DNA from 3 places in the Rhizobium sp. CFBP 13644 genome. Region 2 is predicted to be linked to each of the others. Evidence: predicted binding sites of a transcription regulator. Region 2 holds the regulator's gene; each other region holds the start of a gene.
The links. Region 2 encodes PhoB, which activates phosphate uptake and scavenging genes when phosphate is short. Its sites were predicted from a motif close to TGTCATNNANCTGTCAT; they were not measured.
Positions count from the first base shown of each region.

Region 1 (2,263 bases), on a different contig from region 2:
ATGCTGCATGATTTTCATTTTTTTCTCGTCGCCATCCCCGCTGTCATCCTCGTTGGCCTTTCCAAAGGCGGGCTCGGCGGTGCGCTGGCATTGATGGGCGTGCCTTTGATGGCGCTGGCCGTGCCGCCGGTTCAGGCCGCGGCCATCTTTTTGCCGATCCTCGTGGTCATGGATCTGGTCGCGCTGATGGCATGGCGCAAATACAATCACCGCCAGACCCTGCTGCTTATGCTGCCGGGGGCGATTGCAGGGATTACGCTGGGATGGGCGATGTCCAGCATGATTTCAGCCGATGCCATGCGCCTTGTCGTGGCAAGCGTCACCATCATCTTTGTCATCCGCTATTTCTTCGAGGCTTATCGCACCGCGCGCGGCGGGCAGGAAGCACCGGCCAAAGCCCAGAACCCCGTCAAGGCGACCATCTGGTCCAGCCTTTCGGGCTATGCCAGCTTCGTGGCGCATGCAGGCGGCCCGCCCTTCCAGATTTACGTGCTGCCGCTGAAACTGGACCCCAAGGTCTATACCGGCATGAGCGTTCGCTTCTTCGCCATCATGAATGCGATCAAGCTCATCCCTTATTTTGCGCTAGGCGCGCTTGACTCCGCAAACCTCACGACATCCGCCATGCTGCTGCCGGTTGCCATGGTGGCCACCTTTGCCGGGGCAAAAGTGGTGAAATACATGAAGCCGGCGATCTTTTATCCATTGATGTACGCCATGGCCTTCCTGGCGGCGCTGAAGCTTCTGTGGGATGGGCTACCGATCTAGCCACGGTAAGCCAAACAAAAGGCCCTGATCGCGGTAGCAATCAGAGCCGGGCTTTCAGGCTGCGACGTAAACGATACTGACGTCAGGCAACAAAGATTTTAGGCGATTAATGCTTGGTGGAGGCTTGCAGCCTCTGCATTTCATCCTTCAGGCGCAGTTTCTTGCGTTTAAGATCCACAATCTGCCGATCATCTGAGGAGGGAGAAGCCAATACGGTTTCTAGCTCCTCCTCAAGAGCACCGTGTTTCTTTTCCAGCGATGCAATATGAGCCTGAATGGTCATGCGGCACGTCCTTCCTTGTTGAACCTACCTCCCGCGCTCCATCGCAGGAGTTTCAGGTTTACGACAGCAATGTGACATGGAACGCCGCGCTTGTCGAAGGCGAAATGAAGGCCATAATGGGGCAATTTGGTTGTAAGGGAAACTTCCCGTTACCGTGATTTGATGGTACAGGCACCAAGAGCGACAACAAAATAGCCGGATGGCGGTCCGGTTGTCTTAAAATGGGGAAGACAGAGATGCCCGATCAGGATCAGGCCGACGTTCGGCTGGTGCTTGCGCGACTTCGCCAGGAACACGAAGATTACGATGCGGCAATCAACGCCATGATGCAGACCAACTGCGAAGCGTTGCGCATTCAGCGCATGAAGAAGAAGAAGCTGGTTATCAAAGACAAGATGACACAGATCGAAGACCAGATTATTCCCGATATTATTGCCTGATACGGAGATCACCGTTGAGCACAGAAACACCGCCCGTCGCCATCATCATGGGTAGCCAGTCTGACTGGGAAACCATGAAAAACGCCGCCGATACGCTGGACGCGCTGGATGTGGAATATGAAGCGCGCATCATTTCCGCCCATCGCACGCCAGAGCGCATGTTCAGCTTTGCCAGCGGCGCGCGCGACGAAGGTTTCAAGGTCATCATCGCAGGTGCCGGTGGCGCAGCCCACCTGCCCGGCATGACAGCCGCCTTGACGCCGCTGCCGGTTTTCGGTGTTCCCGTACAGTCAAAAACCATGTCGGGTCAGGATAGCCTCTATTCCATCGTGCAGATGCCCGCCGGTATTCCCGTCGGCACGCTGGCCATCGGCCGCGCTGGCGCCATCAATGCAGCGCTGCTGGCCGCAGCGGTGCTGGCACTGTCTGACGAAGATCTGGCAGACCGGCTGGACGAATACCGCGCCCGCCAGACAGCCGCCATTGCAGAATACCCGCTGGATACGCCGCAATGACATCGAAACTTCAAGGGAAATCCGGGACCATCGGCATTATCGGTGGCGGTCAGCTTGCGCGCATGCTGGCCATGGCTGCTGCCCGCCTCAACTTCCGCACCATCGTGCTGGAACCGCAGGCCGATTGTCCGGCAGCACAGGTCTGCAATCGGCAGATCGTGGCCGCCTATGATGACGAGACGGCGCTGGCCGAGCTTGCCAGCGTTTGCGACGTCGTGACCTATGAGTTCGAGAATGTGCCCGTCGTGGCCGCACAG
Region 1 covers NZ_JACYVF010000002.1:151,843-154,105, reverse strand. Annotated here, with positions in the region: gene IFT53_RS05770 (sulfite exporter TauE/SafE family protein) at 1-768, shown strand; gene IFT53_RS05765 (YdcH family protein) at 875-1,051, opposite strand; gene IFT53_RS05760 (YdcH family protein) at 1,288-1,491, shown strand; gene purE (5-(carboxyamino)imidazole ribonucleotide mutase) at 1,539-2,006, shown strand; gene IFT53_RS05750 (5-(carboxyamino)imidazole ribonucleotide synthase) at 2,003-2,263, shown strand, end outside.
Region 1: a site for PhoB is predicted at 1,112-1,128, ahead of IFT53_RS05765 (YdcH family protein). Genes of this name have one in related genera too.

Region 2 (2,263 bases):
GGAAATGTGCACGAATGCATCGGCGCCGCCGTTGTCTGGCTGAATGAAGCCGAAGCCCTTGGTGGAGTTAAACCATTTTACTGTGCCTGTGGTCATAATGAACCCTTTCAAAGCATAAGTTATAAGTCACAGAACGTGAGTCCTGTGTGCGGTGTAGCGATTTTTTTGAAAGGAAGGGTTAGTTCAAAGCGCGGTGCTAATCGCGCGGTAACCAAAGCTCAGCAAGCAAAAGATCGATGACCAATACATAGAGCCTTCTGGCCACTGAGTCAAACTTTAAATTACAGAAACTTAAAATCAACACTCAGAAGCTGTGCAGGTCACGCCGGTTGCTGGCGGCTTCTAGCGGCGCTAACGCATTGATATCCATTATGCCAAATGCAAAACACCGCCCCTTTTGGGAGCGGTGCATGAGATTTTGAGACCATACGGGAGACGTTTCAGCCCCGGTGCGTTGGTCAGGCTTCCATGGAATATCCGGCGCCGCGCACGGTACGGATCACATCCTGCATGCTGGAGAAGTTGAGTGCCTTGCGCAGGCGCCCGACATGGACGTCCACCGTGCGCTCATCCACATAGATATCGTGACCCCAGACGCCATCGAGAAGCTGGGAGCGCGAGAAAACGCGGCCGGGTGACACCATGAGGAACTCGAGAAGACGAAACTCGGTTGGTCCAAGCCGCACTTCACGGGCCTTGCGGTGAACACGATGCGTTTCGCGATCCAGCTCGATATCACCGCATTTCAGCACGGAGGACAGAACCTCCGGCCGGGCGCGGCGCAACATTGCCTTAACCCGTGCCATCAGCTCAGGCGTGGAAAACGGCTTGACGACATAGTCATCCGCACCCGTGGCCAAACCACGCACGCGCTCGCTTTCTTCGCCACGTGCCGTCAACATGATGATCGGCAGTCGCTCGGTTTCCGGGCGCATTCTCAGACGACGGCAAAGCTCGATGCCGGAGACGCCTGGAAGCATCCAGTCGAGGATCAGCAGATCCGGCGTGCGTTCCTGCAAGCGGATTTCCGCTTCGTCACCCCGTGGAATGGTATCCACGTCGTAACCTTCGGATTCCAGATTGTAGCGAAGAAGAACGCTCAAGGCTTCTTCATCTTCGACAACTGCGATTTTGGGCACCATGGCTAGAGACTCCGCCAGTCGTTTAGAGAATTCACTCAGTTACGGCACCGAGCGTGTTGGAACTATCGTCCTTCGGGCGTTCGCCTTCAGGCTGGCTGCCAGTGGCCATGTAGTAGATGGTTTCAGCGATGTTGGTCGCGTGGTCACCAATGCGCTCGATGTTCTTGGCGCAGAACAGAAGATGCGTGCAGGTGGTGATGTTGCGCGGATCTTCCATCATGTAGGTCAGCAATTCGCGGAACAGCGATGTGTACATCGCGTCGATTTCCTCGTCACGTTCGCGGATGGCCTGCGCCTTTTCAACCGAACGGGTCGAATAGACATCCAGAACTTCCTTGAGCTGAACCAGAGCAAGCTCGGAGAGATGCTCGATGCCACGGGCCAGCTTGCGTGGAACGCCTGTGCCGGCAACAGCGAGAACGCGCTTGGCTGTGTTCTTGCCAAGGTCGCCAACGCGCTCTAGGTCAGCGGCGATGCGCAGCGTGCCGATAACTTCGCGAAGGTCGGCAGCCATGGGCTGGCGCTTGGCAATGGTCACGATCGCCTTGTCGCCGATTTCGCGCTCGGCGTGATCGAGAATGGTGTCGTCAGAGATGACCTTCTGCGCCAGGGCCGAGTCCGAATTGACCAGCGCACGCACAGCGTCGGCGCACATCTGTTCGGCAAGGCCACCCATTTCGGCGATCCGGCGGGTCAGGAACTTCAGCTCGTCATCATAGGCGGACATGATATGGTTTGGTGTCGGCATGTTCGAATTCTCCAGTTAGATGACGCCACCCGCCAAGCGCTCGAAGGCTCAGGCGGGGTGGCGTGGATGCTATGACACGACAGAGGGCAGGATCAGCCGAAGCGACCCATGATATAGTCCTGTGTGCGCTGGTCATCCGGGTTGGTGAACATCTTGTCGGTATCGTTTTCCTCAACCAGATGGCCGAGGTGGAACATGGCCGTGCGCTGAGACACACGCGCCGCCTGCTGCATGGAGTGCGTCACGATGACGATCGTGAAGTTGCTGCGCAGCTCGTGGATCAGCTCCTCGACCTTTGCCGTTGCGATGGGGTCAAGAGCCGAGCAGGGCTCGTCCATCAGAATGACTTCAGGCGAAACGGCGATGGCGCGGG
Region 2 covers NZ_JACYVF010000001.1:708,371-710,633, forward strand. Annotated here, with positions in the region: gene IFT53_RS03340 (cold-shock protein) at 1-96, opposite strand, end outside; gene phoB (phosphate regulon transcriptional regulator PhoB) at 459-1,142, opposite strand; gene phoU (phosphate signaling complex protein PhoU) at 1,174-1,890, opposite strand; gene pstB (phosphate ABC transporter ATP-binding protein PstB) at 1,983-2,263, opposite strand, start outside.

Region 3 (2,263 bases), on a different contig from region 2:
CTTTCAACATGTCCTTGATGTACCAGGTCTGGGCATTGGAAACGATCTGCACGGATGGATCATCCGCCACCAGCGCGAAATAGGAATAGAGCGGCGCGGTGCTCTTGCCCACGGCGCGGCGGACATAGGCCAGCGTCGCTTCGTGATCGGCCTTCACGGCAGCGATAACCTCCGCCTTGTCCTTCACGTCTGCGACGATCTTGCGGTTGTCATCGCGGTGATAGATCGGGCGTGCTTCGGTGGTGAAATCCACGATCTTCCAGCTCTTGCCGTCCTTTTCCAGCAGCAGGTCGATGAGGCCCATATGCGAGCCCCAGAAACCGCCCATGACGGCGGGCTTGCCCATCAGCGTGCCTTTGACGGGATCAACACCCTCAATGCCGTCCCAGGTCTTGGGGCCGGGAAAGACGAGATGCTGGTGGCCGGTGAAGACGGCATCGATGTCTTTGACCCCCGCGAGATAAAGCGAAGCGTTTTCCATGCGCTCGCTCTGACCCTTGCCATCGATGCCGGAATGCGACAGCGCGATGATGATATCGGCACCCTGTTCTTTCATGACAGGCACCCAGGCCTTGGCAGCATCGACGATATCGCGGGTCTGCGCCTTGCCCTCAAGGTTCTTGGCATCCCACATCATGATTTGCGGTGGCACGAAGCCGATAATGCCGACCTTGACCGGGCTTGTGGCGCCAGAGCCGTCCTTGATCTGCTTTTCGAGGATGACATACGGCTTGAAGAAAAGGTCGTCCTGCTTGGGGTCGGAGGCAAGCTGGCCCTTGGTGAGATTGGCGCAGACATAAGGGAAGCCCGCGCCGCCCAGCGTGTTGAACATGAAGTCGAGGCCGTAGTTGAACTCGTGATTGCCAAGCGTTCCGCAATCATAGCCCAGCACGTTCATGGCGTTGATGACGGGATGCTTGTCGCCAGCCTTCATGCCCCGCTCATAGGCAATATAATCGCCGAGCGGGTTGCCCTGAAGGAAATCACCATTATCCACCAGCATGGAATTACCAGCTTCTGCACGAATGGAATCAATGATGGAGGCCGTGCGCGCCAGCCCCAGCGTGTCGTTCGGCTTATCGGCGTAATAATCATAAGGGAAGACGTGCACATGGATGTCAGTCGTTTCCATAATGCGCAGATGCGCCTGGTTGCCCTGTGCGCGTGCCGCGAAGGGATGCAGCATCACAAGGGCTGATGAGGCGGCAATGCCTCCCAGCAGGGAACGTCGCGTGATGGGGTGAAGGCCTGTAAACGAAGACATGGAAACTCCTCGATGAAATCCTGGCTGCGTGGGGTGAGGGCAGCGTAAGATGAATTCAAGAGGAGTCCATCATCAAAATGACAGGCTTATGACTTGTCCCGGATTTTAAACCATCCGGTAAAACCGGCTTATCCTGCTAGCGTCGGCTTCACCTCATCATGGAAGAAGCGGAAGTAGGATGAAAGCTGCGCGAGTGTGTTGGTGGAAAGCTCCAGTTTAAGCCCCAGGCGGCTTCCGCGCTGCCACTGCACGATTCCCTCGATATAACCGAGATCCTCGCTCTCCACCTTCACCCGGCTTCCCTTCGCCGCAGCAAACGGCCCCTCAAGCTCAAGCGCCATGCCGGTGGCCGAAAGATCGACCACGCGGCCGCTTGCCGTCTGGTTTAGATAATGGACGGTTCCGTAAATGCGTGTCTTGCTGCGTCCGGCATTGCGATTTTGCATGTTTAAACTGCTGGTCATTCCATGGGGTCCACATTTGCTTTTGTCCAAAACTCGCATGGAAGGTTTGAGACCCCTTTAGAATATTGGATAAAATTACACGCAGTGGCGTTTCAGGCGCGGTCTATGCGGCATTGATAGCAATTGTTGCGGGCTGAGCGGACATGAACATAGGCGATGTCATCCCTTGCAAGAAGTTGTTCCGCTCGCTGGGTGATCAGCTCTGTCTGGGTAACGGCACCGGTCCCATAGACGATGCGATTGTCATGGCTATAGCCGCGTATGATGTAATCGGGGCTGTCCAACATGGCGGGCAGAATTCCATGCGATTCGTCAGGGGCGCATGATTCGGCGTGAATGAAGATCGGGCCGGTTTCCGCAAAAGGTTGCAGCGCCGGAAAAGGGCGATAGGCCAGCAAAAGTACGCTTTCTCCATCCTTTATGTGCCCGAGGCAGACCCGGCAGGGCAGGGTACCTGTCGTGTGATGGCGTTCCGGCACTTGGCCGTTTGCATCCGGTTTGCCGTTTCGGAAAGCGTCTGCCTCATCGGCAGCCA
Region 3 covers NZ_JACYVF010000014.1:46,533-48,795, reverse strand. Annotated here, with positions in the region: gene IFT53_RS22550 (bifunctional 2',3'-cyclic-nucleotide 2'-phosphodiesterase/3'-nucleotidase) at 1-1,264, opposite strand, end outside; gene IFT53_RS22545 (PilZ domain-containing protein) at 1,393-1,728, opposite strand; gene IFT53_RS22540 (DUF1203 domain-containing protein) at 1,821-2,263, opposite strand, start outside.
Region 3: a site for PhoB is predicted at 1,342-1,358, ahead of IFT53_RS22550 (bifunctional 2',3'-cyclic-nucleotide 2'-phosphodiesterase/3'-nucleotidase). Genes of this name have one in related genera too.